DNA from 4 places in the Crassaminicella indica genome. Region 3 is predicted to be linked to each of the others. Evidence: predicted binding sites of a transcription regulator. Region 3 holds the regulator's gene; each other region holds the start of a gene.
What was found. The regulator Rex, encoded in region 3, represses fermentation and respiration genes when NADH is low (regulators of the CRP and FNR family bind a similar motif). The targets are predictions, from matches to a motif close to ATTGTTAANNNNTTAACAAT.
Positions count from the first base shown of each region.

Region 1 (7,929 bases), 150 kb from region 3:
ATTGGCACAGGCAATAGGAAAATTTAGAGGAATGAATGGTGAAAAAATACATCTAAAGGAGCAGGAAGTAGTGGAGATGATAAGTAAAGAGCTTTTAGATGTAGCACAGGTTGCTGTGTCTATGATGTTTGTACTTGAGGAAGAATATGGAATAAATATAAAGGAAAAGGTAGATGACCATATCAATAAGCTAGTAAAAAAAGGATATATTAAAATAGAAAAATAGTATTAGGTTATAAAGCAGAGTGAAAACTCTGTTTTTTTTCATATATTTTTTTCTATTGAATAAGATTAAATAGAAAAAAATAGGGAGGATTCAATAAGATGAGCATACTGATCATAAGGAAAAAGTGGTTTGCATTAGGATTTATGATTATTATTGCGATGCTTTTGATTTTTTGTATGAATCAAGCGTTAGAAATATTCAAAACAATCACTTTAAATAAAGTGATTATAATAGATGCAGGTCATGGAGGAATAGATGGAGGAGCTGTTGGGAAAAATGGTATTTTAGAGAGTCATATTAATCTTGAGATTGCACTAAAAGTAAGAAGATTATTAGAGCAGGATGGTGCTATTGTTCTTTTAACAAGAGATAAAGATGTTGGATTATATACTGATGATGGAAGCATCAGAAAGAAGAAAAATGAGGATTTAAGGAATAGAAAGAAGCTAAGAGACGAGAGCAATGCTGATATATTTGTTAGTATACATATGAACAGCTTTAGTGAGTCAAAATATTATGGTGCTCAAACCTTTTACCCTAAAAACTCAGAGGAAAGTAAAAGACTGGCAGAGCTTATTCAGGAAGAATTAATTAGAGTGCTTGATAATGGAAATAATAGAGTAGCAAAACAAAAAAGTGATGTATATTTGTTAAAGGAATGTAGTATACCAACTGTCTTAGTAGAATGTGGTTTTTTGTCTAATCCTATAGAGGAAAGACTGTTTCAGGATGGAAAATATCAAGAGCAGGTAGCATGGAGTATTTATATTGGTATCCTTAGATATTTTCACGAAGAAGGAAAAATGAATAATATGTAAAGCTTCTAAAAATTCAAATTTGCACGATAAAAACAAATAAAAATTATTGTGGATAAAATGTGAATAAACTTTCATAAAAAGTATAAACATGAGTAAAATCAATAGCTGTATATATATTAGTTTATCCACAGATTTATCCATAGCTCTTGTTTTTACTTTTTGTTTATATGTGGACAAGCATTAAAAAGATTATGAAGATATTCAAATATAGCCTATTAAGAGAGCGTATTTATTCACAACATTTATCCACATCTAAATAAATAACCTTTTGAAAAATTGTCCTAGGTAATACAAGAATATTGCCTCTCATATAATGAATTAGCAGGGAGGGGATAGCTTGAACAAAAGGATTCTTTGGATAGGGATATGTATTTTATGCATTATTATATTATTATATGTAGATAAGATTATTGAATAGCATAATATTTTATTTATGGATATATATGTATCCATAAAAATTTTATAAAATGTTGATAATTTTTTAACAAGGTAGTATACTGATGGTAACATTGAAAAACAAAAATTTAATATATATTTCCAATCAATTATTTATATAAAGATGGGAGTGGTAAGGGTGGTAACAATTCGTGTATGTATAGGGAGTGCCTGTCATTTGAAAGGAGCATATAATGTTATCCATAGGCTACAGGAAATTGTAGATGATAGAAATTTAGAGGATAAGGTAACTATTAAAGCTGATTTTTGTCTTGGAGAATGTACTAAGGCTGTTTCAGTAAAAGTAAATGATAGTGATATTATTTCAGTAGATGAAAATAATGTAGAAGCATTTTTTGAGGAATTTGTTCTTGGGAGGTTATAAAATTGGGCATATTAAACTTTTCACAGGCAAATTGTAAAAATTGCTACAAGTGTTTACGGGCTTGTCCTGTAAAGGCAATAAAAATAAAAAATGAACAAGCAGAAATTGTGGAAGAATTATGTATTGGCTGTGGACAATGTTTAATAATTTGTCCTCAAAATGCTAGACAAATAAAGAGTGACCTCCAAGAAATAAAGGATGCAATAAAAAGCAATAGAAGAATGATTGCAAGTATTGCACCTTCATTTGCGGGAGCATTTTCTATGAAAGATGCAAGACAAATCGTAACAGCGCTAAAGCTTTTAGGTTTTCATATTGTTGAAGAAACTGCTATTGGAGCAGAAGCTGTTGCAATATTATATAAAGAGTATGTAGCTTTAGGAAAATATGAAAACCTGATTACCACTTGTTGTCCTTCCGGAAATTATTTAGTAGAAAAATATTTTCCATCGTTGATAAAATATTTAATCCCAGTGGTTTCACCAATGATTGCTCATGGAAAAATACTAAAAAATGAGTATGGTATGGATAGTTATGTAGTATTTATAGGTCCTTGTACAGGAAAAAAAATAGAATCTATCAATTTTCAACATAAAGGTATTATTGATGCAGTGATTACCTTTGAAGAATTAAAAAAATGGTTAGAAGAAGAAAATATTATACTAAAGGAGCTTGCACCAAAAAATTTTGATAAAGAGAGTTCAAGGGAAGGCTGTGGATTTCCAATAGACGGTGGAGTCTTAAAAAGCTTTATAAATGATGATAAAGGTAAGTATGAAATAATTAAAGTAGATGGTATAGACCAATGTATGAAGATATTTCAGTCTATTAAGCAGGGTAATATAAAAAATGCTTGTATAGAGGTAAGCACATGTAGAGGAAGCTGTGTAGGTGGCCCGGGAATGCTTAAACACGAAAATGACTTTTATAAAATTCAAAAGAAAATAAAGGAATATGTAAAAAGTAAAGAAGCTTCCTTTATGGACAAGCGCTATGAGGATATAGAGAATATTAATTTTACAAAGAAATTTTTTGATAGAAATTTGTCAAAGAAGAAAGCAAGTGAAGAAGAAATAAGGAGTATTTTAAGAAAGATAGGAAAATATGAACCAGAGGATGAACTAAATTGTGGAGGCTGTGGATACAATACATGTCGTGAAAAGGCTCAAGCTGTATACGAAGGAATGGCAGAGCTTAATATGTGCCTTCCTTTTATGAGGAGTAAAGCCGAGCGATTGACAAATGTTATATTTGAAAATACGCCAAATATTATTATATTAGTAGATGAAAATATGCATGTGAAAGAGTTTAACCCAACGGCAGAAAAAATTTTTAATATAAGAGCAGAAGAAATAAAGGATAAACCTATTTCTGTGATAATAGATGATCATATATTTCAAAAAGTTAAAGAAACTAAAAAAGATTTTATTGGACATAAGGTTGCTTATCCTCAATATGGTGTGGTATTATTACAAAGTATTTTATATCTAGAAAAACAAAATATTTTGTTGGCCATTATGACAAATACTACATTAGAAGAAAAACATAAAAAAGAATTGATTAGGGTAAAAGAAAAAACTATTGATGCAGCTCAAAGAGTTATTGAAAAGCAAATGCGTGTAGCTCAAGAAATAGCAAGTCTTCTTGGAGAAACAACGGCAGAAACTAAGATGATCTTAACAAAATTAAAACAAATCGCTTTAGATGAGAATGGTGATGCGAAGTGACCTATTTTATAGATGTTGCCTTTGATAGCTTAAATAAATATGGAGAAGAGCTATGTGGAGATAAGGTAGAAATTATCAGAACAGAGGATAGTATGATTATTGTACTAGCAGATGGATTAGGAAGCGGTGTAAAAGCAAATATATTAGCAACTTTAACTTCAAAAATAGCTGCAACGATGTTAATGGAAGGGGCTAGTATTGATGAGACAGTAGATACTATTATGAATACTTTGCCTGTATGTAGTGTAAGAAAAATTGCTTATTCAACTTTTACAATCATAAAGATTAATAATGATGGAGAAGTATATGCTGTTGAATATGATAATCCACCCTTATTTCTTATAAGAGAAGATGCGTATATTAATATAGAAAAAAGAAGTATTCCAATGAATGAAAGATTCATTAAAGAAAGCAATTTTACATTAAGACCTGGAGATACGCTAACTGTAGTAAGTGATGGAGTGATTCATGCAGGAGTAGGTGCAATACTGAATTTAGGCTGGCAATGGGATAATGTAAAAGATCATTTGACTAGGATTTCAGGAAAGGAAAAATGTGCAAAAAATGTTACTAAAAATTTGATAGAAGTATGTCAAAGCCTATATGATAATAAGCCGGGAGATGATACTACTGTAGTTACGGTAAAATTCCGAAAAGGTGAGGAAATAGACATGTTTACAGGGCCACCTAAAGATAAGAATGATGATCCGTATGTTGTTAAAAAGTTTATGCAAGGAGAAGGAAAGAAGGTAGTTTGTGGAGGAACTGCTGCAAATATTGTGGCAAGAGAATTGAAAGAAGAGCTAGTTGTAAATATGGATTTTTATGATAAGGATATTCCTCCTACAGCTAACATCAAAGGCATAGACCTTGTTACAGAAGGAGTTTTAACGCTATGTAAGGTTGTAGAAAAAATAAAAAAATATATTAATACATCTGAAACAAATGTTGCATATAGACCAAAGGATAAGGATGGTGCATCAAGATTAACAAAAATGCTTATTGAAGATTGTACGCATCTAAATTTATGGGTTGGGAGGGCAGTAAATCCTGCTCACCAAAATACGGGTTTTCCACTTGATTTAACCATAAAATTGAAGGTAGTAGATGAGTTAATTGAACTTATGGAAAAGTTAGGGAAAAAAGTAAAGGTAACATATATATAGTGAGGAGTGTGGGGATGAGAAAATTTGAAAGTAATGTACAGTTGATAAAATATGAAGTATTAAGAGAAGTAGCTAGATTTGCTATGGAAGGAACTCTTGAGGAAAATTATGAAAAAATTCCAGAGATGATTATTCCAGGACCAAAACCGAGAACAAGATGTTGTATATATAAAGAAAGAGCTATTATGGTAGATCGAGTAAAGCTTGCAATGGGAGGAGATAGGAGCAATCCTAATATTATAGAAGTTTTAGATATTGCATGTGATGAATGTCCTATTAATCGTTTTACAATTACAGAAGCTTGCAGAGGATGTCTTGCCCATAGATGTTCAGAGGCTTGCCCTGTTGGTGCAATTTTTCATGTTGGACAAAGGGCTTATATAAACCAAGAGAAATGCATAGAATGTGGAAGATGTAGAGATGCTTGTCAATATAATGCAGTTTCTGATGTATTAAGACCTTGTAGAGAAGCTTGCCCTACAAAAGCATTAACTATTGATCCAAATAATAGAAAAGCTGTTATTGATAATGAAAAATGTATACAATGTGGTGCATGTGTTATTCAATGTCCTTTTGGTGCTATTATGGATAAATCATATATTGTAGATGTTATTGATTTGTTAAATACAAGGGAAGAAAATAATATTAATGTATATGCAGTAATTGCACCTGCTATTGCAAGTCAATTTACAGAAGCTAATATAGGGCAGGTGGTAACAGCAATAAAAAAATTAGGATTTCATGATGTAGTAGAAGCAGCTTTAGGTGCAGATATTGTTACCCTTCATGAAGCTCATGAGTTTAAAGATACAATAGAAGATAAAAAAGTAATGACAAGTTCATGCTGTCCAGCTTTTGTCTCTTATATTAAAAAGTGTTATCCTGAATTTGTAGATAATATATCTACTTCTGTTTCACCGATGATTGCAATATCAAGACTTATTAAAAATATTGATCCTTGTGCAAAAGTAGTATTTATTGGACCATGTATGGCAAAAAAAGCAGAAATGCAAGAGGAAGATATTAAGGGGAGTACAGATTATGTCCTTACCTTTGAAGAGTTATGTGCAATGATTGATGCGGCAGGTATTGAAATTGAGAAATGTGAAGAAGATGTTTTAAATAATGCATCCTTTTTTGGAAGAATATTTGCAAGAACTGGAGGACTTACAGAAGCTATTAAGCATGTAATCGAAGAAGAGAATATTTGTGTAGATTTTAAACCAATTTCTTGTGATGGGATTGCAGAGTGTGATAAAGCATTAAAAATAGCAAAAGTAGGCAGACTTCAAGGGAATTTCATTGAGGGAATGGCGTGCAAGGGAGGATGTATTGGAGGTGCAGCATCCTTGCATCATGGACCGAAAGATAAAAAAGAAGTAGATAACTATGGAAAACTTGCTATTGAGAAAGGTGTAAAGGATGCTATTAGAATATTTGATATAGATAAAATAGATTTACATCGAAAGCATAAAAAATAAATCAACTCGTTATTTAAGCTCCTAGATAGTCTAGGGGCTCATTTTTATATTTCAATCAAATAAGAGCATAGCTTTTTAAAATGCATGTGGATAAATATTGCATAGAAAAATGTGTTGTAACAGATAATAGTAAATATCGAAGAATATAGCATTGTTGAGGTGTTTTTATGCTTAGAATATTAAAAGATAAGATTTTAGGAACTAATAGTAAAAAACAGTCTAATAAAACAAAGGATATAAAATTAACAAAATCTCTTGAGGAAAATATAGATTCATTTAAAAAAGTATTTGAGCCTAATGAAACCATTATTTTTAGAAGAGTAGAAAGCAAAGATTGGGATAAGCTAAAGTGTTGTCTGATTTTTATTGATGGAATGGTGGATAAAATAGATATTCATGAAAACATAATATTACCTATGATGAATAGTAAGCCTTTACAGAAAATAGGAGAACAAAATATTTTAGATATATTAGAAAGAAAAATCATTAATGCTTCAGGTATAAAAAAAGAAAAAGATGCTAATGAAATGATGATGAGTATTTTATCTGGAAGTAGCGTTATTTTGGTTGAAGGGTATTGTGAAGGCTTGATCATAGATACAAAAGGATGTGAAAAAAGATCTATTACTGAGCCTACATCAGAGCAAGTAGTGCGAGGACCAAGAGAAGGGTTTACAGAATCTATTATACCGAATTTAGCACTAATCAGAAAGAGAATATTAAGTCCTGATTTAAAATTTAATTTTATGGAAATAGGCGTTAGAACGAAAACAAAGGTATGTATATGTTATATAGAAGGATTAGCAAATGAAAAAATTGTAAGAGAAGTACAAAAAAGATTAGATGATATTCAAATTGATGCAATACTTGAATCTGGATATATAGAAGAATTCATAAAAGATGCTCCATTATCACCCTTTGCTACAGTTGGAAATACAGAAAGACCAGATATTGTTGTTGCTAATCTTCTTGAGGGGAAAATTGGGATTGTGGTTGATGGTACACCATTTGTATTAACACTACCTTATTTGTTTATCGAATATTTTCAAGCAAATGAAGATTACTACAATAATTACATATATTCTTCTATAAATAGATTGCTTAAAGTATTTGCATTTTTTTTATCAACAAGTGTACCAGCTATTTATGTTGCTTTAGTAACATTTCATCAGGAAATGATACCGACTCCCCTTATTTTAAGTATTTCAGCAGCAAGGGAAGGTGTTCCGTTCCCTACTATCATAGAGGCATTGCTTATGCTACTTGCATTTGAATTATTGAGAGAAGGAGGGGTGAGGCTTCCAGCTCCAATTGGTTCAACTATAGGCTTTGTTGGTGCTATTATATTAGGACAAGCAGCTGTAGATGCAAGATTTGTTAGTGCACCTATCGTAATAGTTACAGCCCTTACTGGTATTACCAATTTTTTAATTCCTAAAATGATTGGACCTATGATTGTTATTCGAACAATATTTTTATTTCTTTCAGCATTTTTGGGATTATATGGTTATATATTTGGAATTATTGGCTTGTTTATTCACCTTATGGCGATAAGATCCTTTGGTATTCCTTATATGACTAATATTGGATCTGTGAAAATGCAGGATATAAAGGATACTGCTATTAGAGCTCCGTGGTGGTATATGTATTACCGTCCAAAGCTCATCGGTGGGAAAAATCCTATTAGAAAA
Region 1 is NZ_CP078093.1:1,382,997-1,390,925, forward strand. Features, by position in the region: gene KVH43_RS06605 (MazG-like family protein) at 1-226, shown strand, start outside; gene cwlD (N-acetylmuramoyl-L-alanine amidase CwlD) at 325-1,044, shown strand; gene KVH43_RS06615 ((2Fe-2S) ferredoxin domain-containing protein) at 1,619-1,864, shown strand; gene KVH43_RS06620 ([Fe-Fe] hydrogenase large subunit C-terminal domain-containing protein) at 1,867-3,591, shown strand; gene KVH43_RS06625 (SpoIIE family protein phosphatase) at 3,588-4,757, shown strand; gene KVH43_RS06630 (4Fe-4S dicluster domain-containing protein) at 4,772-6,238, shown strand; gene KVH43_RS06635 (spore germination protein) at 6,406-7,929, shown strand, end outside.
Region 1: the regulator Rex is predicted to act here: its motif matches at 1,514-1,533, upstream of KVH43_RS06615 ((2Fe-2S) ferredoxin domain-containing protein).

Region 2 (7,929 bases), 410 kb from region 3:
GGTTGGAATGGCTGTCGCAAAATCGAAAGGGAAACAAATTGGGCGAAAAAAGTTTACAGAGAAAGATTTGCCAAAATGCTTTGAAAAGAACTATTTTTTTATATTCTGAGACAACTTCTTGTTGATTTCAGTTTCAATTTGATCATTTGCTTCTTTACATATCTTATTTAGATCTCTAAAAAAAGTTTCTGTGACTTTTGGAAATACAATATTTCTAGGTAACAAATTATTGTCATCATAATAATCTAAAAAATAAATAACGTCATTTTCTTTAGCTAAATTAGTTATTTTTCTTATAGTTTTTGACTGTTCACTAAATAAAGATATATTTTTTTCTTTGAGTAAATATTCTAGATTTTTTAAATATCTACCAACTTCATATATTGTAATATTTGACGTTCCAAATTTAGGATTTAAAAGATCATATTTAGAAAGTGCAATATTTGTTCTAAATATTTTGTCTTTCAAATACTCAATCTTTTTTTCTATTTTGTTGAGCTTGTTTATTTCTAACTCATTTTTTGAAAGTAATATATTATCTAAATCTTCAAGTGTATCAATTATAATATATAAAATACCAGTAAAATTATATTTTATAAATCTGTTAGTGTCTTTTGTTTTTTGTATTAAATTATTTGTAAAAAAAATATTTAAGAAAATAGAACAAAGTAAAATACAAATTAATAACCTATTATTTTTCATAGAGACTCCTTTCGTGTAATATAGAATAATCCAAAGTTTTATTGTTTGGCATACTATTAATAGTATACTAAGCATTAGTTTAACATGTAATTATTATCTAATTATAACATAAATGTATTCCATTTATTAACAAATATTCTCTTTCAGATGGCAGATGTAGCTTTAAATAATCCTGATGGAATAATAAAAGAAGTCCTATTTCCCATTGTTAGTGAAAAAACTTTAAGTGCTTTGATTAAAGAATTTAAAAATACTGGTTCTGCATATCGTAAAAAAGTATATACAGTTATGAGATCTTTATATGGTAGACATTATCGGCGTATGGTTCCTGAGATATTAAATACATTGGATTTTTTTCGGTGTGATTTTCGCCGCAATTAATTTGAAATATAGTATATGTAAGTATCAATTGGTGAATAATAAAGGTGAAATCATATCAAACTTTGTTTTAAAATTAACAAATAAAAAATGTTAAAATATAAACAAACAAAAACCTTGTAAAATAAATTTTTTAAGCTAAAAAACGAGTGAAATGCATTAAATAAAGCACAAAACGCAAAAACAAATGGTCAGAATGGAAATAAAATGAAAAAATAATACTTGAACGATATAAAACTTTGTGATAATATTAACATATAATTTAAATCAAATAATTTTTCAGATAAAAAATATTAGAAAAATAGACTAGAAACAAAAGTTTTTGATTCTAAAAAGCAAAAAATATATTTTTTTTAAAAAATAATGTTAAAAAATTAACAAATCGATCCGATAAGATTGGATTGGTAAATAAAAAATATTTTAATAGAAAGAGGGTTTTTATATGTTAGTGACAACTACAAAGGAACTAATGAAAAAATTAAAAGAGATTAAGGAAGCTCAGAGGAAATTTGCTAATTACTCTCAAGAGCAGGTTGATGAAATATTCAGACAAGCGGCTATGGCAGCAAATAATGCAAGAATAAAGCTTGCAAAAATGGCAGTAGAAGAAACTGGAATGGGTATTGTAGAAGATAAGGTTATTAAGAACCATTTTGCTTCAGAATATATTTACAATAAATATAAAGAAGAAAAAACTTGTGGTGTTATTGAGCGCGACCACGCTTTTGGGATTACAAAGGTTGCAGAGCCAATTGGTGTTGTGGCAGCTATTGTACCTACTACCAATCCAACCTCTACAGCTATATTTAAAGCGCTTATTGCTTTAAAAACTAGAAATGGAATTATATTTTCACCACATCCAAGAGCTAAAAAATCAACTATTGCCGCTGCAAAAATTGTTCTAGAAGCAGCAGTAAATGCTGGAGCACCAAAGGGAATTATAGGATGGATTGATGAGCCTTCTGTAGAGCTTTCACAATGTGTAATGAAAGAAGCAGATATGATTTTAGCTACTGGTGGACCAGGAATGGTTAAAGCTGCATATTCATCAGGAAAACCAGCTATAGGGGTAGGTGCAGGAAATACACCTGCGATTATAGATGAAACTGCTCATATAAAAATGGCAGTAAACTCAATTCTTCTTTCAAAAAGCTTTGATAATGGTGTGATCTGTGCTTCAGAACAATCTGTTTTAGTAATGGAAGAAGTATATGAGAAGGTGAAGAAGGAGTTTATAGAAAGAGGTGCTTATTTATTAAAAGAAGATGAAATTGATAAAGTAAGAAAGGTTATATTGATAAATGGTTCGCTTAATGCAAAGATTGTTGGCCAACCAGCTTATCAGATAGCTAAGATGGCAGGAATCAAAGTGCCAGAAGCTACAAAGGTTTTAATAGGAGAGGTTGAATCTGTAGAGCTTGAAGAACCATTTTCTCATGAAAAACTATCTCCTGTTCTTGCAATGTATAAGGTGAAAAGCTTTGATGAAGCTCTTGAAAAAGCAGCAAGACTTGTAGAATTAGGTGGTTTTGGTCATACTTCTGTATTATATACAGATCAAGTTCAATCGCAGGACAGAATAGAAAGATTTGGTGCAGCTATGAAAACAGGAAGAACGATTATAAATATGCCTTCTTCTCAAGGTGCTATAGGAGATATTTATAATTTTAAGTTAGCTCCTTCACTAACTCTTGGCTGTGGTTCATGGGGAGGAAATTCTGTATCAGAAAATGTTGGGGTAAAGCATCTTCTAAACATTAAAAACGTGGCTGAGAGGAGAGAAAATATGCTTTGGTTTAGAGTTCCTGAGAAAATTTATTTTAAATATGGATGTCTTGGGGTTGCGTTAAAAGAATTGAAGGATATGGGCAAAAAGAAGGCATTTATTGTAACTGATAAGGTGCTTTACGATTTAGGATTTGTTGATGAAATTACAAGGGCATTAGATGAAATAAAAATTGATTATAAAGTATTTTCTGATGTGCAGCCAGATCCAACATTAGCTACTGCTAAAAAAGGTGCAGAGGAAATGAAAAGCTTTAAGCCAGATACAATCATTGCGTTAGGTGGAGGCTCTCCTATGGATGCTGCTAAGATTATGTGGGTAATGTATGAACATCCAAAAGTGAGATTTGAAGATTTAGCGATGAGATTTATGGATATAAGAAAAAGAGTATATAGATTCCCTAAAATGGGTGAAAAAGCTATGATGGTAGCTATACCTACTTCAGCAGGTACAGGATCAGAGGTTACTCCTTTTGCAGTTATAACAGATGAAAAAACAGGTGTGAAGTATCCACTAGCTGATTATGAGTTAACGCCAGATATGGCTATAGTAGATGCAGAATTGATGATGAACATGCCAAAAGGACTTACAGCAGCTTCAGGAATTGATGCTTTGACACATGCTTTAGAAGCTTATGTTTCAGTACTTGCTTCAGAATATACGAATGGATTAGCTTTAGAAGCTATCAGATTAATATTTAAATATCTGCCACAAGCTTATGAAGAAGGTTCAAAAAATATAAAAGCTAGAGAAAAGATGGCTCACGCTTCAGCTATGGCAGGGATGGCTTTTGCGAATGCTTTCTTAGGAGTATGTCATTCAATGGCTCATAAATTAGGAGCTATGCATCATATTGCACATGGTGTAGCTAATGGATTATTGATAAGTGAAGTGATTAGATTTAATGCAGTAGATAATCCAAGAAAGCAAGCTGCATTTCCACAATATAAATATCCAAATGCAAAATGGAGATATGCTAGAATAGCTGATTATCTAAATTTAGGTGGAAATACAGATGAAGAAAAGGTAGCATTATTGATCAAGGCTATTGATGAATTAAAATCTAAGGTGAATTTACCAAAGACAATTAGTGAAGCAGGAGTTTCTAAACACAAATTCTATGCTACTTTAGATGAAATGAGTGAGCAAGCTTTTGATGATCAATGTACAGGAGCTAATCCAAGATATCCATTGATTAGTGAGATAAAGCAAATGTATATAAATGTTTTTGAAGGATCAAAAAAAGAAGACAAAAAATAATCTCCAGTTGTCTGGAGATTATTTTTTATGAATAAATATCAGAAAACTCAATTTTTATTTTTTCTACATTGGTTCTTTTTGAAAAATCATCTTTTTGAGTAGTATTTTTTTCTTCAGGGACAAATTTTACTGGCAATGTAACTATAAATTCTGTTCCTTTACCGTATATGCTTTTTGCAGAAATATTTCCATCATGCATTTCTACTAAGGATTTTACAAGAGACAGTCCTATGCCGCTTCCTTCATGACTTCTGCTTAGTAGAGGGTCTACCTGCTTAAACCTTTCAAATATTTTTCCTATTTTATCCTTTGGAATACCAATCCCCGTATCCTTTACACAAATTTGAATTTTATCTTTCTTATCATAAATATTTACTTGTATAGTATCTCCTTTATGTGTAAATTTTACTGCATTAGAAATAAGGTTGAGCATAATTCTTTCGATTTTTTCTTCATCAAAAGCCATAAATTTTTCTTCTATATCTGTATCAAATATAAGGCTTCTTCCTTTGCTTTCTACATATTCAACAGTAGATAATGTGATATTTTCAACAACCTCTATAAGATTTTTATTTTTTAAATTTAGCTTCATGTAACCAGAATCTATTTTTGTAATGTCAATCAAGTTATTGACTAATCTTAAAAGCCGATAGCAATTTTGATGAATGATATTTATATGATGGGTCAACTTTTTACCTGTAATAACTGCATTTTCATTTTTTGCATAAAAAGAAAATAATTGTGTTGTTGATAAAATCATGTTTATAGGGGTTTTTAGTTCATGAGAGATATTTGAGAAAAATTCTGTTTTTATATGATCATGACTAATGATTTTTTGTAGCAATCTTTTGTTTTCGTTGAGCATATGATTGAAGCTGTCTGACAATATACCAATTTCATCTTTGCTTTTTATATCAGAATAAACAGTTAAATCACCTTTGCTGACGGTTTCCATATAATCTTTCAATTTATTGATAGGCTTTACTAATGTATTTGCAACAAATAAAGATACTATAACGCATATTAAGGATACTAATATGCCTATGAATAATGTCGTCTTAAGAATAGCTATGGAAGAAGATTTCAAATCATCATAGTTAGCTGTTGCAATTATGTATAAGTCCCAAGGTTTAAAATATTTATAAGCAGCCATTTTATAAACTCCTTGAAATTCATATTCTATAATGCCATTTTTTGTTTTGAATATTTTTTGAGAAAAATCAAAGGAGGATAAATTTTCTCCTTTGATTTTTGGATGAACAAGAACATCTCCTTTTGAATTCATTATATAGACATAGCCTGTTTTTCCAATTTTTATATTATTCAAGGTTTTTTCTAAATAAGAATTAATTCCTTTATAGCCTAAAGCTATAGCTCCTATAACCTTTTTATTTTTATCAAGAAGAGGCTTGTAGCCTGTTATTAACCAATCATCTCCAACTAAATGACTGCCGTAATAGGTTTCGTTATTTATTATTTTTTTATATATATTATATTGAATAGAATTACATTGATCATGATAATTACTAGCTATGCTTGTTCCTATAGCTCTTTTACCATTAATCTTTAAATTTGTAGAAACACGTATTAATTCATTATTATGCAGTAAAAATACAGAATAGATAGCTCCAATTGATTCTTTTATGCTGTTGCTTAGAGTAGTGTCTAATGTTAGATTGGTATTGCCAGCGTATAAGGCTGGCAATTTATAGTTTCCGAGTTGAATTTGTTCTTTATTCTCGATTCTTATTTCCCCTAAATTGTTTAGTAGTTCTTCTATATAATGCAAATCGGTCCACACTTTTTCTGAGAGGAGATCGTTTCGAACGCTGACCATGTTGTGAATTAATTCTACAGTCCCTTTGCTTTTTTCAGTTACTTCACGAAAAACTGCACTGTGAGATTTATTACCTATTAAAAAACCTAATATACCTACTGAAAATACAATTAACAATACATAGCTAATTATTAGTTTGGATTTGATACTCATAGACTTAACCTCGGCTTTCTATTATTTAATAGTAGAGCTGGGATGCTCGCTTTTTCTAAAATTCTACATATTACTACAAAATCCTTTTCTATTTAAACTGCTTTTGCTATCTTTTATATAAATTTAGTTAGGAATAATCGAGAATTACATGAAATACAATTATAAGAGTGTACCTTATATGTATAGAAATCTGCAATTATGATATAATATTCTATCATAAGTTTTTAGGAGGGTAAAAAAGTGAAATCTTTACCTATTGGTGTGTTTGATTCAGGGCTTGGAGGTATTAGTGTATTAAAAGAAATGAAAAAACTAATGCCTCATGAGGATTTTATATATTATGGAGATTCAAAAAATATTCCTTATGGAAAAAAAACGAAAGAAAGATTAAAAGAGCTTTGCTTTCAAATAGGTGATTATTTTATAGAGCGGGGAGTCAAAGCAATTGTTATTGCATGTAATACAGCTACGAGTGCCGCGGTAAATGAATTTAGGGAGAGATATAGTATTCCTATAATAGGAATAGAACCAGCATTAAAGCCTGCTGTTGAAAGATGCAATGGTGGAAAGATTGTTGTTCTTGCTACAGAGGTTACATTAAGAGAAGAAAAATTTTACAGACTCATGAATAAATATACAGATCAAGCAGAAATCATTAAAATGCCTGCTCCTAAGCTTGTAACACTTGTAGAGCAGGGAAGCATAGGCGGCAAAGAAGCAGAAGATGCTGTAGGAGAGCTTTTTAAAAATATAAATATAAATGAAGTAGATTCTATTGTATTAGGATGTACTCATTATCCTTTTTTAAACAATACATTTAAAAAAGTATTAGGAGAGAATATTACATTGATTGATGGAGGACTTGGGACAGCACAGCACCTTCAAGATATTCTTGCTGAAAGAGGATGGTTAAAAAATAGTAATGAAAATGGGAGTATTGAGATTATCAATTCATCTAATGATCAAAGGTTGATTGAACTTTCTTATAAGCTTCTCAATATTAATGAATAAATATAATTTTTATTTGGGATAACGAATGAATTGTCTGAAAGTTGTTTCGTATTGTCATGATACGCAAAATTTGATATCCTATAAACGAAGGTAATGTTTAGGAGTTGACTCAATGAAAGAGCTAGATTTTGCTAAGGATGTGTTAGAGAAGGAAGCATATACTTTAGTTATTGTAAAAGAGGGAAAAGTAATTTTTTCAAGTAAAGATAAAGGGATTAAGCCTATGTATACAGCTGTATACAGTATAAAGGAAAAACTTGAAGGAGCAAGTGTTGCTGACCGAATAATCGGAAGAGCTGCTGCTATACTATGTAAGTATGCAAAGATTAAAGCACTGTATACAAAGGTTATTTCAGATAGTGCTGTGAGTGTATTGAAAAACAGTGATATTTTATTTCGTTATGAAGAAAAGTCTTTATACATAAAAAATCGAGATCAGACAGGTATTTGTCCAGTAGAACAGCTGTCACAGGACATAGATAATCCGATAATTTTGATAGATAGAATAAAAAGCTTTTTAGAAGATAGAAAAAAAGAAAATATATGATCATATATAAGCAGTGATATGAAATCATTGCTATGAGAAAGAATTCTCAATAGGTTGTAAATCAATAAATGAATTTTAAAAGAAAATAAAATATTATGAAAATAAAACCATGAAGGGATTTCCATAAAGGATGCTTTCATGGTTATTTTTGTTAGGAGGAGTAAAAATGAATAAAAATTTAAAAACAAAAGAGTTGATGTTAAGTGGGTTATTACTTGCTATAGGGATTTTACTGCCAATGATTTTTCACAGTGT
Region 2 is NZ_CP078093.1:1,118,544-1,126,472, forward strand. Features, by position in the region: gene KVH43_RS05290 (hypothetical protein) at 91-702, opposite strand; partial or broken gene KVH43_RS13220 (hypothetical protein) at 832-1,056, shown strand; gene adhE (bifunctional acetaldehyde-CoA/alcohol dehydrogenase) at 1,523-4,126, shown strand; gene KVH43_RS05300 (Cache 3/Cache 2 fusion domain-containing protein) at 4,152-6,116, opposite strand; gene murI (glutamate racemase) at 6,357-7,127, shown strand; gene KVH43_RS05310 (DUF1893 domain-containing protein) at 7,240-7,674, shown strand; gene KVH43_RS05315 (ECF transporter S component) at 7,841-7,929, shown strand, end outside.
Region 2: the regulator Rex is predicted to act here: its motif matches at 1,443-1,462, upstream of adhE (bifunctional acetaldehyde-CoA/alcohol dehydrogenase).

Region 3 (7,929 bases):
AATATGGAATTTCTTTCTTCTGTTACAGCTATGGTATTAGCAGTAAATTTAATTACTCAGGTGATTAAAGAAGTATTTTTAAATGAAAATGTAAATCAAAGAATTCCTAAAATGATTACGCTATTCGCATCAACTATAGTTGTACTTGTGCATCATTATAGAGTTTGGAGCTTGACACCAGGTGTTTTTCACAATTCTATCATAGAGCTTATATTTTTAATTTTTGTAAATAGTGTATTTATTGCTGCTCTTTCTATGGGAAATTATAAAATCTTAAATTTGACAAAGGATAAAGAAGTAAAAAAAATGAAAGAGCAGATGGCTGTTAATGAAGCCAAGCTTCAAAGCTTTGATGATAAAAAAAATGATGAGGAAAGAGAAGATTTTGGAGAACTATTTTAAAAAGGACAGAGTAAATTTTGCTATTTAGCATGGGTTTGGATATAATATAGAGGATGAACAAAAGATAAGGAAGGTGCAATATTGTGAGTGATTTATTATCTTCTAAAAATGGTGAATATTTTCTAACTCTTGCTATAGAGAGCAGTTGTGATGAAACGTCTGCTGCAGTTTTGAAAAACGGAAGACAAGTTTTATCCAATATTATTTCTTCTCAAATAGATGTACACAAAAAGTTTGGAGGAGTTGTTCCTGAGGTTGCATCTAGAAAGCATGTTGAAAATATAGATATCGTGATTGAAAAAGCTCTAGAGGAAGCAGGTGTTACTTTAAAAGATATTGATCATATTGGTGTGACGTATGGTCCAGGTCTTGTAGGAGCTCTTTTAGTTGGAGTATCCACAGCAAAAGCTATGGCATATGCTTTAAATATTCCATTAGTTGGTGTTAACCATATTGAAGGACATATTTGTGCAAATTATATAGAACATAAAGAGCTAGAGCCTCCCTTTTTATGTTTGATTGTATCGGGCGGACATACGCATCTTGTGCATGTAAAGAATTATGGAAATTATGATATTTTAGGAAGAACACGAGATGATGCAGTAGGAGAAGCCTTTGACAAAGTTGCTAGAGCAATGGGATTAGGATACCCAGGAGGACCTATTATTGATAGGTTGGCAAAGAATGGAGATGCAGAAGCGATCGAATTTCCTAGAGTATACTTAGAACCAGAAAGCTTTGATTTTAGCTTTAGTGGATTGAAATCAGCAGTACTAAATTATTTGAATTCCCAAAGGCAAAAAGGACTTGAAATTAAAGAGGAGGATGTGGCAGCTTCTTTTCAAGCAGCTGTTGTAGAGGTGTTGGTGCATAAAGCGATAAAGGCTGCAAAGCTTAAAAATTTAAATACAATTGTTTTAGCAGGAGGAGTAGCTGCTAATAGTGGACTTAGAGAATCTCTTTATAAAGAAGCAAAAAAGGAAGGGATTTATTTAAAACATCCATCTATAAAATTATGTACTGATAATGCAGCTATGATTGGTTGTGCAGCGTATTATAACTATATGAATGGTTTTATTTCAGATTTGTATTTAAACGCTATTCCAAATTTAAAGCTAGGAGAAAGAAAATTATGATTTGATAAAATTATTCAGAAGATTTTGTGGATAACAATGTGGATAGTGTGGAAAACATATCAAAGGTTGTTAAAAAGAAAGGATTTTCAAGCAAATATGTGGATAACTTTATAAAAACTGTTGAAAAGTTGTGGATATAAATGGGTATAACAATATATTATATATATATGCTGTGAATAAAGCATATATGTATAAAAATATTAAAAAAAACAAGTAGTTTGGATGCTCCAAACTACTTGTTTTCTTCTACATAATTAACTATATCCCCAATGTTTTTGAAACCTTCTGCATCTTCATCAGGAATTTCAATGTCGAATTCATCTTCAATAGCCATGATGATTTCAACAGCATCTAATGAATCTGCTTCTAAATCTCCCATTAGTGAAGTTTCCATTGAGATTTCTACATCTTCATCTAATCCTAATTGATCAATAATAATCTCTTTTATTTTGTCAAATACCATAATATGTATACCTCCCTAATTGAAATATTTCTTATAACCACTAAAGTGGTTTTTTAACGTGATTATTTTACCACATATAAATAGAAAATACTATAAGAAATACTGTTTTCAATATTTTTTTTTAGTTTATCATAAAAAAAACAGTTTATACATTTATTTACTCTAAATATTCTTCCCATTTTTCATAAAGATTATCTAGTTCTATTTTTAAATGGTTCATTTTTTGATGAAGCTCCTTGCTTTTTTTAGGATCTGAGTAAATTTCTTCTTTGCACATTTCTTGTTCAAGCTGGCGAATATTTTCTTCAATAGAGAGAATTGTTTCTTCTAAGCTTTCACGTTCTTTTTTAGCTCTGCGTTTTTCTTTTTGTTTTTCCTTTTCCTTTCTTCTTTCATCTTTTAATTGTGTTTTTGTTTTTTTTATTTCTACCTCAGGCGTTTTGGAATCCTCTAATTGTTTCTTTTTTTCTTGATAATATTTATAGTTTCCTAGATATTCAGTGATTCCTTCTGATGAAAGGTCTAAAATTTTTGTAGTTACTTTATTTAAAAAGTAGCGATCATGAGAAATTACTAGTATAGTACCATCGTAATTGGTTAGTGCTTCTTCTAAAGCTTCTTTTGAAGCAATATCCAAGTGGTTAGTTGGCTCATCTATTAGTAAAAAATTTGCCTTTGATAGCATAAGCTTAAGAAGGGCTACACGACTTTTTTCACCACCACTTAAGGTAGAGATTTTTTTTAATACATCTTCACCACTGAACAAAAAAGAGCCGAGAAGTGTTCGAACTTCAGTTTGTGTTAGATGGATTTTTTCTTCCCATATTTCATCAATTATTGTATTTGAAGTATTTAAATCGGATTGTTCTTGATCATAATATCCTATATGAACATTATGCCCTAAACGAATTATTCCAGTATCATAAGGAAGCATTTTTAGTAAAATCTTTAATAAAGTAGATTTACCAATACCATTAGGACCAATAAGACCGACTCTTTCTCCTCTATAAATAGTAAATGAAACATTTTGGAAGAGTTTATTGCTTCCAAAGCTTTTTGATAAATCCTCGACGGTTAAAACATCTTCTCCACTTTTTATTTGTGTTTCAAATCTGATTTTAGTTCTTTTATGAAGGTGTACAGGCTTTTCAAGTAGGGATATATGCTCTAATCGCTTTTCTCTACTTTTTGCTCTTTTAGCAAGCTTTTCAGTGCCATGCTGTTTAAACTTTCTGATGAGTGATTCTTGTCTTTGAATTTCCTTTTGCTGTTGGAGATATTCTTTCATTTGTTGTTCATATATGACTTTTTTCTTTTCAACATAGTCAGAATAGTTTCCGTTATACTGAGTAAGTTTTTTGTTTTCGATTTCATAAATTTTATCTACAACTTCATCTAAAAAGTATCTATCATGAGAAATAAGTAGAATAGTGCCATGATAAGATTTCAAGAAAGCTTCAAGCCATTCTACAGCATCTATATCAAGATGATTTGTTGGTTCGTCTAGTAGTAAAATATCAGGTTTTCTAAGGAGAAGCTTTGCTAAATTTACTCTTGTTTTTTGTCCACCACTAAGGTGTATAATAGGTTGGTCAAATTCATCTTCTGAAAAGCCTAAGCCTTTTAGGACTCCTCGGATCTCACTTCTATATCCATAGCCATTTTTATTTTGAAATTCTTCAGATTTGTATGCATAAAGCTCCATTAACTTGTTAAGACTTTCAGATGAATGGGTACTATGCTCTGCTATTTCTTTTTCTAATGATCTTAATGTTTCTTCCATTTTAATCAAATCATCAAACACCTGTAAAACTTCACCAAAGACTGTATTAGAAGGTGATAAAACAGCACTTTGTTCTAAATAGCCGATAGTAGTATTTTTAGATATATAAAGCTCTCCATTATCATAAGGATATTCTCCTGTTATTATTTTAAACAAGGTAGATTTTCCAGCACCATTTGCACCTACTAAACCTATTTTTTCACCAGCATTTATGCTAAAAGATATATTTTCTAATATAGCATTTATTCCAAAAAATTTATGAATGTCATTACACGATAAAATGATCATATAGATCCTCCTTGCTAGGTGTATTCGTATTATATTGTACCAAAAAATATAAAAATATAAAATGAAAAGGATGTTTTCTAGTATGGATCAAAGGAATAGATTGTATATAAATGTGCTACTGTGTAGATTGACATATATATATCACAGTGATATAATTTGTTAAAAAAAAACAATTAATAAAGATAGAGGACGATCAAAATGCAAAAATCAAATACGAAAATATCAATGGCTGTAATTAGAAGATTACCCAAGTATCGAAGATATTTAGAAGAGTTATTAGATAAGGGCATTAATAGGATTTCTTCAAGAGAACTAAGTAAGATTATTGGTTTTACTGCATCTCAAATAAGACAAGATTTAAACAATTTTGGAGGCTTTGGGCAGCAGGGGTATGGTTATAATGTGGCAGCACTTTATGAAGAAATCGGTAAAATATTAGGATTAGATAATGTATATAATACAATTATTATAGGTGCAGGAAATTTAGGTCAAGCAATAGCAAATTATACTAATTTTGAAAAGGCTGGATTTATTCCTAAAGCGATGTTTGATATTAATCCTAGATTAATTGGGTTAAAAATAAGAGATATTGAAATTATGGATGCAGATAATATCGAAGAGTATATCAAAGAAAACAATATAGATATTGGGATTATTTGTACTGATAAAGAGCATGCACAAGATGTAGCAGATAAGCTAATCAAAAGTAATATCAAAGGCATATGGAATTTCGCACCTACAGACTTAAATGTTCCTGAACATATTATGCTAGAGAATGTACATTTAAGTGAAAGCTTATATACATTATCCTTCTTACTAAAACACAATCGTGAGCAGGAAGATGTGTAAAATGAAAAAGGATTTTGTCAAAAAATGTACGGAAAAATGTACAGACAAACAAAAACTGTTCGTGTATTCGTACAAATTGACATCAAATTAACAATTAAAATCAAAGAAACAAGTAAAAACAAAGAAGTGGCTGTATGGAATTTTGTACAGTCGCTTCTTTGTTTTTAGTACATATGTGTTAAATTTAAGGGAATTTATGTAAATTATTACAAAATATTGAATAAATAAAAAGAACGATTCTTATAATGAATATTTTGGTAAAAGAATAAAATTGATATAGAACATAGAAAAATACAAGCTCTCAGTACTATATGAAATGAATAAGTAAATAGATTGCAAAAAAAACAAACAATAAAAAATATATGAATTATATTGTAAATTTGGCATGGTTTGTGCTAATATATAGAAGAGTGCTGTGAAAAAAATATCAATTTTTTTTAAATATAAAGAGGAGGGAATTAATGTGCAATTCAAATTGACCAAAGAACAAGAAATGGTTAGAAAGATGGTTAGAAGTTTTGCTGAAACTGAAGTACAACCTTTAGCAGCAGAAGTAGATGAAACAGAAAGATTTCCATGGGAAACTGTTGAAAAGATGGCTAGATACAAAATGCTAGGTACTTTTGTTCCAAAGGAATATGGTGGAGCAGGTGCTGACGAAGTTGCATATGCAATTACTGTAGAAGAGCTTTCAAGAGCTTGTGCTACAACAGGTGTTATTTGTTCTGCACACAGTTCACTATGTGCATGGCCAATTATGAAATATGGTACTGAAGAACAAAAGAAAAAATATTTAGTACCTCTAGCAAAGGGAGAAAAGCTTGGTGCATTTGGTTTAACTGAGCCAAACGCAGGAACAGATGCTGCTGGACAACAAACAACTGCAGTACTTGATGGAGATGAGTGGGTACTTAATGGTTCTAAAATCTTCATTACAAATGGTGGAGCTGCTGAAATCTATGTTGTTATGGCAATGACTGATCAAACAAAAGGAACTAGAGGAATCAGTTCTTTCATAGTTGAAAAAGGAACTCCTGGATTTAGTATTGGTAAAAAAGAAGATAAAATGGGTATTAGAGGTTCTGCTACTACTGAGCTTATTTTTGAAAACTGTAGAATTCCTAAAGAAAACCTATTAGGAGAGATTGGAAAAGGTTTTAAAATTGCTATGTCTACTCTTGATGGAGGTAGAATTGGTATTGCTGCTCAAGCACTTGGTATTGCTCAAGGAGCATTAGATGAAACTGTTAAATATACTAAAGAAAGACAACAATTTGGTAGACCTTTAGCTAAGTTCCAAGCATTACAATTTGAAATGGCAGATATGGAAACTAGAGTACAGGCTGCTAGATTATTAGTATATAATGCAGCATGGAAAAAATCTCAAGGACTACCTTATTCTAAAGACGCTGCTATGGCTAAATTATTTGCAGCAGAAACTGCTATGTATGTAACAACTAAAGCAGTTCAATTACATGGTGGATACGGATATACAAGAGAATATCCAGTAGAAAGAATGATGAGAGACGCTAAGATCACTGAAATATACGAAGGTACTTCAGAAGTACAAAGAATGGTAATTTCAGCTCACTTATTAAAATAATAAAAAAATCGTTTAAGAATAAATACTTGTATTAGTACTTTATAAAAGGAGGAAGAAAGATGAAGGTAATAGTTTGTGTAAAGCAAGTTCCTGATACAAACGAAGTTAGAATAGATCCTGTAAAAGGAACGCTTATTCGTGATGGTGTTCCAAGTATCTTAAATCCAGATGATGCAAATGCATTAGAAGAAGCATTAGCATTAAAAGACAAATATAAAGATGTTCATGTAACAGTAATTACAATGGGACCACCTCAAGCTGATGAGATGCTAAAGGAATGTTTAGCTATGGGAGCAGATGAGGCAATTTTACTAAGTGACAGAGCTTTTGCTGGTGCTGACACTTGGGCAACTTCTAATACAATTGCAGCTGCAATTAGAAAAATAGGAGATTACGATATTATATTTGCTGGAAGACAAGCAATCGATGGAGATACTGCACAAGTAGGACCACAGATTGCAGAAAGACTTGGACTTCCTCAAGTTACTTATGTACAAGATTTCCAAATCGAAGGAGATGAAATCAAAGTACAAAGACAGTTAGAAGATGGTTATGAAATAATTAAAGTTAAAAAACCAGTGCTTTTAACTGCAATTAAAGAATTAAATAAACCAAGATATATGTCTATCGAAGGAATTTATGATGCATATAAGCAAGAGACTACAGTATGGTCATTAGCTGATTTAGATGTTGAAAAGCATGAAGTAGGATTAGATGCTTCTCCAACAAAGGTATTCCGTTCATTTACACCAGAACCAAAAGGAAAAGGTGTAATGCTTGATGGAACTGTTAAAGAAATGGTAGAAAAACTAGTTGTGAGCTTAAAACAAAAACATATAATCTAATGAATTGGAGGGAGAAAAATGGCTGTTGTTATATATAAAGATAAATGTAAAGGATGTAAGCTATGTTTAAAAGCATGTCCTTTTGATGCTATCGATATGGTTGATGGTATAGCTGTAATTAATGATAAATGTACTGCTTGTGGAGCTTGTGTAGAGGCATGTCCTTTCAAAGCTATTGAAAAACAAGTTGCAGATGCTCCTAAGAAAGATTTATCTGCATATAAAAATGTATGGGTATTTGCAGAGCAAAGACAAGGTAAAATTATGCCTGTTGTAATAGAGCTTTTAGGAGAAGGTAGAAAATTAGCAGATGAAATCGGAACAGAACTTTGTGCAATTGTAGTTGGAAATAATATCGAAGGTTTATCAAAGGAATTAATTGCATATGGTGCTGACAAGGTATATGTAGCACAGCATGAATTATTAGAAAACTTTACAACTGATGCATATACAAAAGTAATCACTGATGCTATTAATGAATATAAGCCAGAAATCGTTTTATATGGAGCTACTCACATCGGTAGAGACTTAGCACCGAGATTAGCTGCTAGAGTAGATAC
Region 3 is NZ_CP078093.1:1,530,232-1,538,160, forward strand. Features, by position in the region: gene KVH43_RS07365 (hypothetical protein) at 1-402, shown strand, start outside; gene tsaD (tRNA (adenosine(37)-N6)-threonylcarbamoyltransferase complex transferase subunit TsaD) at 486-1,538, shown strand; gene acpP (acyl carrier protein) at 1,771-2,004, opposite strand; gene abc-f (ribosomal protection-like ABC-F family protein) at 2,159-4,072, opposite strand; gene KVH43_RS07385 (redox-sensing transcriptional repressor Rex) at 4,271-4,921, shown strand; gene KVH43_RS07390 (acyl-CoA dehydrogenase) at 5,385-6,524, shown strand; gene etfB (electron transfer flavoprotein subunit beta) at 6,584-7,369, shown strand; gene KVH43_RS07400 (electron transfer flavoprotein subunit alpha) at 7,388-7,929, shown strand, end outside.

Region 4 (7,929 bases), 410 kb from region 3:
CCATAAATCCAAAGTTTACAGGAGCTATGCCCTTAATAAAGCCTTCTTCTGCTAGTTCTCTAATTCTGTCTATAGGAAACATGCAGTTAATATCTTTATTTACATCTGAATTATCATACCCTCCATGTGATACCATTAAGTCATCACTATTTGTATCTCCTGGTATTAGCCTAAAGCTAGTATCTCCTGCAAGGTTAAATCTTTTATCTGATTTTAAATGTACACCTGCAGCTGTTGCAAGTCCTATAACCATCTCATTTAATGGCTTTGTTACAGGAGTCCATACTGCTGGAGGAGTAATTGGAACAAATATCTCTGATTGTAATCCTTTTACAACTGTCAAACTCACGATTTTTACCCCCTCTTCTTTTATAATCCTATACACTTTTTTCTTGTAATCTTTTATTTACTTGCTGTTGTCGCCTTGCAAGGCGCGCATACTCTTCATCAACATCTGGACCTAGTATTTCAGGATAGCTCATCATAAAGCCAACTTCCTGACCCACCTTCATGTCGTATTCAGTTATAACAAGCCTTCTTGGAACCTTTAGTTGGCCCATTCTTCCTTTAAGGTCTATAGTTACAGAACAATCATTCACATCTACAACAATTCCTTCAAAAAACCTTTCAGAAGATATGTATTTTAATCTATCCATCCATAATCACCCTATCTTATTCTTCTACTTCGTATATTTCTCTACGTTTTTTACTCTTTTCTAACGATTGTTCATTTTGCTCAAGTTCAATCTTTCTACCTGTTGCCTGCTCGATCACATCCACGTTATTTAACTTAACGTTTGGATTCCATTTTCTTTCTGCTTTTTTAATTTTCTCTCCTGCCATTTTCGCCTTTAACATATATACTGCACGAATAGCATCTTCTGGAGCTAAGCAATTATTTTCAAGGATTTCATTTTCAATTCCTTGAGCTGATTTATTATTATCAACCATAGCATCCATATATTCATTTCCTACAACCAACTGTCCTTGAACAGCTGAGAAAGTCATACCGACTACTGGAATTCCTCTCTTACCAATCTGTTCTATATGGCTTGCAAAATCAACATGATTGTTTCCAAATCCTTCAGTAGTCACTATTGCACCATCTACATCCATAGCTTCTACAGTCATACCAAGTATTTTTGATACATAGAATTTTTCAGCATTTACTTGAGGTGAACCCACAAATATTACACCTGCTAAGTCTAATTCTTCATCATGCATCGCCTCTAGTACTAACGGCTCTCTCCAATAATGTCTACTTGTTTCTTTAGAAGCAGGTCCGATACAAGTCAATGCATGAATGCATCCATCTAATACTTGAAGCGGAGAAACAACAACCGGTACATTTCCTAAGTCAACATTTGGCTTAGCTCCTAATGTCCCACATGGTTCTACTGGTAAAATATAGTTATCATGCATAGCACCTTGACCCATAATTTCTTTTACTAATACAACCTTATGTTTTCCTGGACGTCGAATATGCTTAAATTCTTCCGTATTTACAACTAAACTGTCATCTAATTTTTTAAGAGCTTCTCTAATTTCTTGAGTAATAATGTCTGTAGCTCTATGAGCAGCCATTGGCCCTGGTCTTTCCATATTTGTACCTGCTTTTATAGTTACTTGCGTTTTGATAAAAATTTCACCTTTTTCAGGAGAACCTGGTCTTCCCCACATAATATTTCTATCTAAAATCCCTTCCGAAGAACCAAATTCACCAATTTGAACCCCATCTTCATCAGTTCCTGTTACCATGATAATTGTTCCATCTATTACTCTAGTAATACCTTCACCGACTTCTCCCTCTTCCTTAACAGCAATAGGTTGGATATCCATAATAGTTTCACTATATTCTTTATATCTATCTGGTGTGATGATATCCAATTTCATATCAATAACTAATTCCTCTGATTCAACAGCATCTTTTAAAATATCTTCTCTTATTGTAAGTGTTGTTCCATCAATTTTTGTTTCAGCTCCCATTTGAACCTTATCTATCTTGAAATGCTTTCTAGTCAATGTTCTTACAACTTTTTCTTCACATACTTCTTCTTTTACTTCATCTACTGCTTTAGTAGCATCAGATGTCTGTGCTGGCTTTTCAATAGGTGCTCCTGCTACACCTCCCACTACAGATAAAGGAATTTCTAAATTAATATCTTTTCCTTCTCCTATATGTATCTTCACAACACTTCCTGATGCACTTAAAGCAGGAGCTACTGATGCTACTTCTGCTATATCCTCTTTCTCTTGCTCAACCTCTTCCTTGAATTCTGAAGTCTTAATGCCTTCTAATAATTCAGGAGTCAAAGGCGTTAATGCATCAACAGTTTCTTTTAATTTTGCACCTAATACTTGACTAATTGTTAGACAGCTTTCAGGTATTGATAATAAACCTGAATCCTCTAAATCTGGGAGTATATTTGGATCTTCTAAATTTGCTGGTTCAATTACTGTTCCAGCCTCGAATCTGCAGCAAGTAACAGCCATATCATTTGCATGCTCTTGTGCAGTCTCTAGTGTTATTGACATACGACAACCTCCTTTATAACAATTTGATACATCTTTATTTGCCTGTTCTTCTATAAAGCTTATGTCCAACTGCCCTTAAAACATGATCTGTACTATGATATACTGGAACTCCTAACCTAGGAGCTACTTTCATCACTGTATTCGTTCAATCCTGACACGTTCCAGTGATAATTACCTCTGCTCCCTTTTTCTTAAGCTCCAATACCTTTTCTGCCTGTCCCGGGCAAGTACCTGGCTTATCACATCTAAATCGACCATTTACTTCAATCATTCTTTTACATTTTGTAGCAGCAACTACATCAGCACCCATTCCTACAGCAATTTGTTCTAATCTTTCTTCTTGAGCACCACATTCGCAGGCAATGACGCCTACCTTTCTTTTTTCACTAGGGAAAGGCATACTTACTAAAATTCCACCTAAAGTTTTTATAATCGGAGTTGATTCTTCCCCACGTTTTCCTGTAAAAGGTCCTCCTACTACAATTTCTCCATAAGGCTTTACATACCCCCCACATTCTTCTATATATTTACTTATAGGCATACCTATCGGTACATCTAAGAATACCTTTCCTTCCTTAGGAGTATTTTTAAGTCTTCCACCAACAGTAATATCCTTCGTTATTACTGGTCTTCTTTCTTCAATTGCTAAAGTCACATTTTTAATAGTCTCTACATTAGATATGATCGCATTTGCTTCAATAGGCAGCTGTCCAGGCTCTAAAACCACACCAAGTAATTCTCTAACAATTACTCTTTCATCTCCTGCAGGATACATATTTGGTAAAAATTTAACCTCTATATTTTCTTCATCCTTACAAGCACGCCCTACAGCCATAAGCACTTTTTTGTGAATAGGCTTAATAGCAATATATCCTTTTGCAGCTTTAGTGATTTCCATAACATACTTCAAGCCTCTAACGATCATTGCTGGATCTTTTTCAAGGAGAAGTGTATTATGATTCAATATTGGTTCACACTCTGCTGCATTTACAATGACATAACCACCTTCTAATTTTGATTTATATTTTATATGTGTAGGAAAACCTGCACCTCCTGCTCCAACGATTCCAGCTTCTTTAATAGCTTCAAAATAGTCATCTGTTTCCTTAATTTTTACATAAGTATCTGGCTGCTCCTCATCCGCCTCAATGATAATATTTTCATTTTCAACATCTATAACCTTTCCATAAACACTAGCATGAATATTAGCTCCTAAACCATCTGGTACGGCAATCAATTGACCCCTTTTTACTTCTTCATCTTTTTTGACTATTGGCTTACATGGCATTCCTACATGCTGCTTCAATGGTATTGTAATAATCATGTTTTCACCCCCTTACACTAGTTTTTATGTATCATACTTTCTTTAAAAATATGTTATATATTGTTAAATTTTTAATATATTAATTATGCAAGAATTGTTCCAAATATATGGAATATTGAAAATTAAATCCAACATTGCTATTTTACTGCTATAAAAAATATCTATATTTTTTATAGTTATAATAGATTTTATGTATACACGAAAATAGCGTCAGAATACTGACAGAATTTTACAGAGAATCTATTTATTATTTTCTGATTTTTTTGTCAATTGCATGTTTTTCAACGATTTATTTGTTTAAAATATTAAATAAAATAGACTGTCAACAATTTGACGTTTGTCAAATTATTGACAGTCTATCTCATACTGATCTATCTTATAATATAAAGTAGCTCTTGGTATATTTAAAAGCTTTGCAGCCTTAGCCTTTTTCCCCTTAGCCATTTTTAAAGCTTCCTTTATCATATCTTTTTCAAACTCTACAATTGCTTTATTTAAATCTAAAGACCCTCCTTCTCTTCTCTTATTTTTTTTAATTTCTTCTAATATATAATTAGGAATTAAATCTGTTGTTATTTTATTTCCCTTGCACAAAACTACTAAATACTCCATTGTATTTTTCAATTCTCTAATATTTCCCTTCCAATTGTAATTTTGCAAAATTTTCACAACCTCTGGATCTATGTATCTAACATCTTTATTATTCTGCATTGATAATTCTTTCAAAAAATAATCCATTAATAAAACAATATCTCCACCTCTTTCTCTCAATGGAGGTAGCTTTATTTGAACTACATCTAATCGATAATACAAATCTTCTCTAAAGCTACCTAATTCAACCATTTTTTTTAAGTTTTTATTTGTTGCTGATATAACCCGAACATTGATATTGTTATATTTCTCTCCACCAACTCTTCTAACTACCTTATCCTGAAGAACCCTTAATAGCTTTGCCTGCATAAATAATGGCATATCTCCAATCTCATCTAAAAAAATAGTTCCATTATTAGCCATTTCAAATAAACCCATTTTCCCTTTTCTATTAGCTCCTGTAAATGCACCTTGTTCATATCCAAATAATTCACTCTCAAATAATTCATTGGGAATAGCACTACAGTTAATTGGAACAAACAAGCCCTTTTGACTACTACATTCATGTATAGCTCTTGCAAAAACCTCCTTACCTGTTCCACTTTCTCCTGTAATTAATATATTTACTTTTGTTTTAGCAACTTGTTTAGCAAGTTCAATTTTTTCTAATAGCTTTGGATTTTTTCCTATTACTTTTCCAAAACCATCATTAGAAAATCTCTCTACTTCCCTTTTTAAAAATTCTACCGTATCATTTGCCTTTTGCAATTCATTAGTCAATTTTCTTAATTCACTAACATCACGATCTGTACTGACTACTCCTAAAAATTTTCCATCTAAAAATATAGGTGCTGAATTTATCACAATATGACAATTTTCCTTGGGAGAATGGTAAACATTTTCTACAGGTTCCTTTGTTCTAAAAACCTTTACATCCATAGCATCAGGAAAAAATTCTCCTAAGGGTCTTCCTAATATTTTTACTGCTGGAACATTATATAACTTTTCAGCGCTTTTATTCCAAATAACAACTCTACCATTTTCATCTATTACACATACTGCTTCGTGAAGACAATTGATCACATGGTTCAGTTTTATTCCTGCTTTTTCAAGTCCCATATAAAAAAAATCCATAATTTCTTGTTTTCTTATGACCCCTATTAAATATTCATGCTCCACTACTGGCAATATTCCTATTTTATTTTTTCGCATTATATTTCTACACGCCAATAAAGCAATATCCTTTTTAATAGTTATTAGGTTATCGATCATGCATTCCTTTAAAATCAAGCTTTCACTAAACTTTTGCTTCATTAATCTCGATATATCTGTCAATGTAATAATTCCTTTTAATTTATTTTTTTCATCTGTTACAAATACCTCCTTCATATTATTTTTTAATAGTAATTTTATAGCATGCTTTAGCTGATAATTTTCTTTCAATGTAATGTATCTTTTGCACATTACATCCTTTGCTAAAATCTTATCATAATTATACAGCACCTTTCCCCCCCCAATACATAAACAAAATAAATCTCCCGTCCCCTATATATCCTATTATATACAATACCGTTATTGAATTCCATTCATTTGACATAATTATCTGAATATATTAAAGTTTTTATGTTTTTTTCAAAAAATATATAGACTGCTATTTAAAAGCAGTCTATGAAAAATGATCTATTTCTTTTTTTATTGTATTAAATAATGCTTCATATTTTTTTATCTTTTCCTGCATTCTCATATTATCTTCTTTCAATTTTTTATTTTCTTCTAAAATACCTTCTCTGTTTGCCGACTCTTCCTTCACAGAAAAGAATATGAATTTATCAAAAATTTTTAATATTTTTTCTCCATAATCATTCCCCGGAATAGCCCATTTACCATTCAAATCCGTTACATATATACAAGAACCTAAAAGTCCACGCTCTGCTAATATTGTATATCTAGGGTCTACAGCAGGATTAACTAAAGGCTCTTTACTTGCATATCCTTTTAAATGCTGAATATGTGCTCTAACCCCTATTTGTGGACTAGAAAAGCTTGCTGCTCTTCCTTTTTGAGTAGCATTAGTAGCCCCAAGACCTGCATAATTGTTCTGCTCAGGAAGAACAATCCCTCCAAACCTAAAAAATCCTGTTTCAAGAAGCGCCTGAGCAAAAGCTATATCTCCTCTTACTCCTTCTGTAGCTCCTTCATTAAGATAATAATTCACTATTTCCTCTGGAGTACACTGAATTTTAGGCACTGGATTAACCGTTAGTAAATATTGTTTCATCTGTTCCTTCGTGGCTACAGAATCTCCTAATATTTTTATACGATTTTCTATTTCTTCAAGAAACATAGCTTTATTCAAAGATGTCCCTGGACAAGTTTTATTGGAATATTCTCTATGAAATATTAATTTTTTGGTATGAAAGATCTCAAATAATCCTTTAACAAGCTTTTTAACAGCCTCTAATTGTGCTCCTTCAAGCTTTTCATAGCCCTTATCGAAGTTTCCAATCATTTCAATAGCAAAAGCATTCTTATTATGTCCTGAAATACTAGCCGGCATTAAATTTACATCTCTTCCATCCCATATAAGTCCATCAGGAGAAACACTCACATGCTGCCCAATATCACGCCATTTCAGTGTTTGAGTATGATATTTCCACATACCATAAATAATTTTTTCTTTATTGCTTGCTAAATAATAAGTTTTCTTTGTAGGCTTCCACGTATGATGCAAATGAATGTCTGTAATCTTTCTTTTCAATTTCAAATTTCTTAAATAAGCTAAATAACTTTCTACTGTATAACTATGAAATCTTCTCATTTTTTCACCTCCTGCTTAATAGATATGCAGAAAATAAAAAAATGATATCGTTTTAGTTTTATTTTCTTCTTCCTTCTCCATGTTTTATATGCATTTTTGCATTTTCATGATTGAGCGATTTTCTTAACTGTTTTTTCGTTGACTCAAGCTCTTTTTCTATTTCTCTCCTGCATGAAGGACAATATTTATGATGTGCTGAAAGAAGCAAGCAACCACATCTTTTACATTCAAAATTCAAATATTCATTTGGAATCTCAATAAGTCTTCCCTCTCTAACAAAATTATTTATAATATGATATGGAACTCCTGTTTCTTGTTCAATTTCAAAAGCAGTTGCTCCAGGGTATTCTTTTAAATATTCCTCAATTTTATCAAAAATTTCTTCAATCTTTCTAAAGCATTCTGGACAATAATCATATAATGATCTTTCATCAATAATTTTTTTGCATCTTTTACAGGTTCTTACCAATATTCCTTTATTATATTTCTTATTTTTCACCATATTCCACCTCTGTCATAAAATATGTTTTCCTCATATTATAACATATGCAGAGCATTATCATTATTAGCCCTAATAATAAATGACTGATCAATCTAAAATTTTTAATGGTTTAAACTCCAATGCATCACAAGATGTTAAATAATAATAAACACCATTTTT
Region 4 is NZ_CP078093.1:1,942,927-1,950,855, reverse strand. Features, by position in the region: gene prdB (D-proline reductase (dithiol) protein PrdB) at 1-349, opposite strand, end outside; gene KVH43_RS09140 (CBO2463/CBO2479 domain-containing protein) at 378-656, opposite strand; gene prdA (D-proline reductase (dithiol) proprotein PrdA) at 673-2,535, opposite strand; gene prdC (proline reductase-associated electron transfer protein PrdC) at 2,570-3,859, opposite strand; gene prdR (sigma-54 dependent transcriptional regulator PrdR) at 4,205-5,953, opposite strand; gene KVH43_RS09120 (N-acetylmuramoyl-L-alanine amidase) at 6,117-7,268, opposite strand; gene KVH43_RS09115 (hypothetical protein) at 7,327-7,767, opposite strand; gene KVH43_RS09110 (metallophosphoesterase) at 7,858-7,929, opposite strand, start outside.
Region 4: the regulator Rex is predicted to act here: its motif matches at 3,919-3,938, upstream of prdC (proline reductase-associated electron transfer protein PrdC).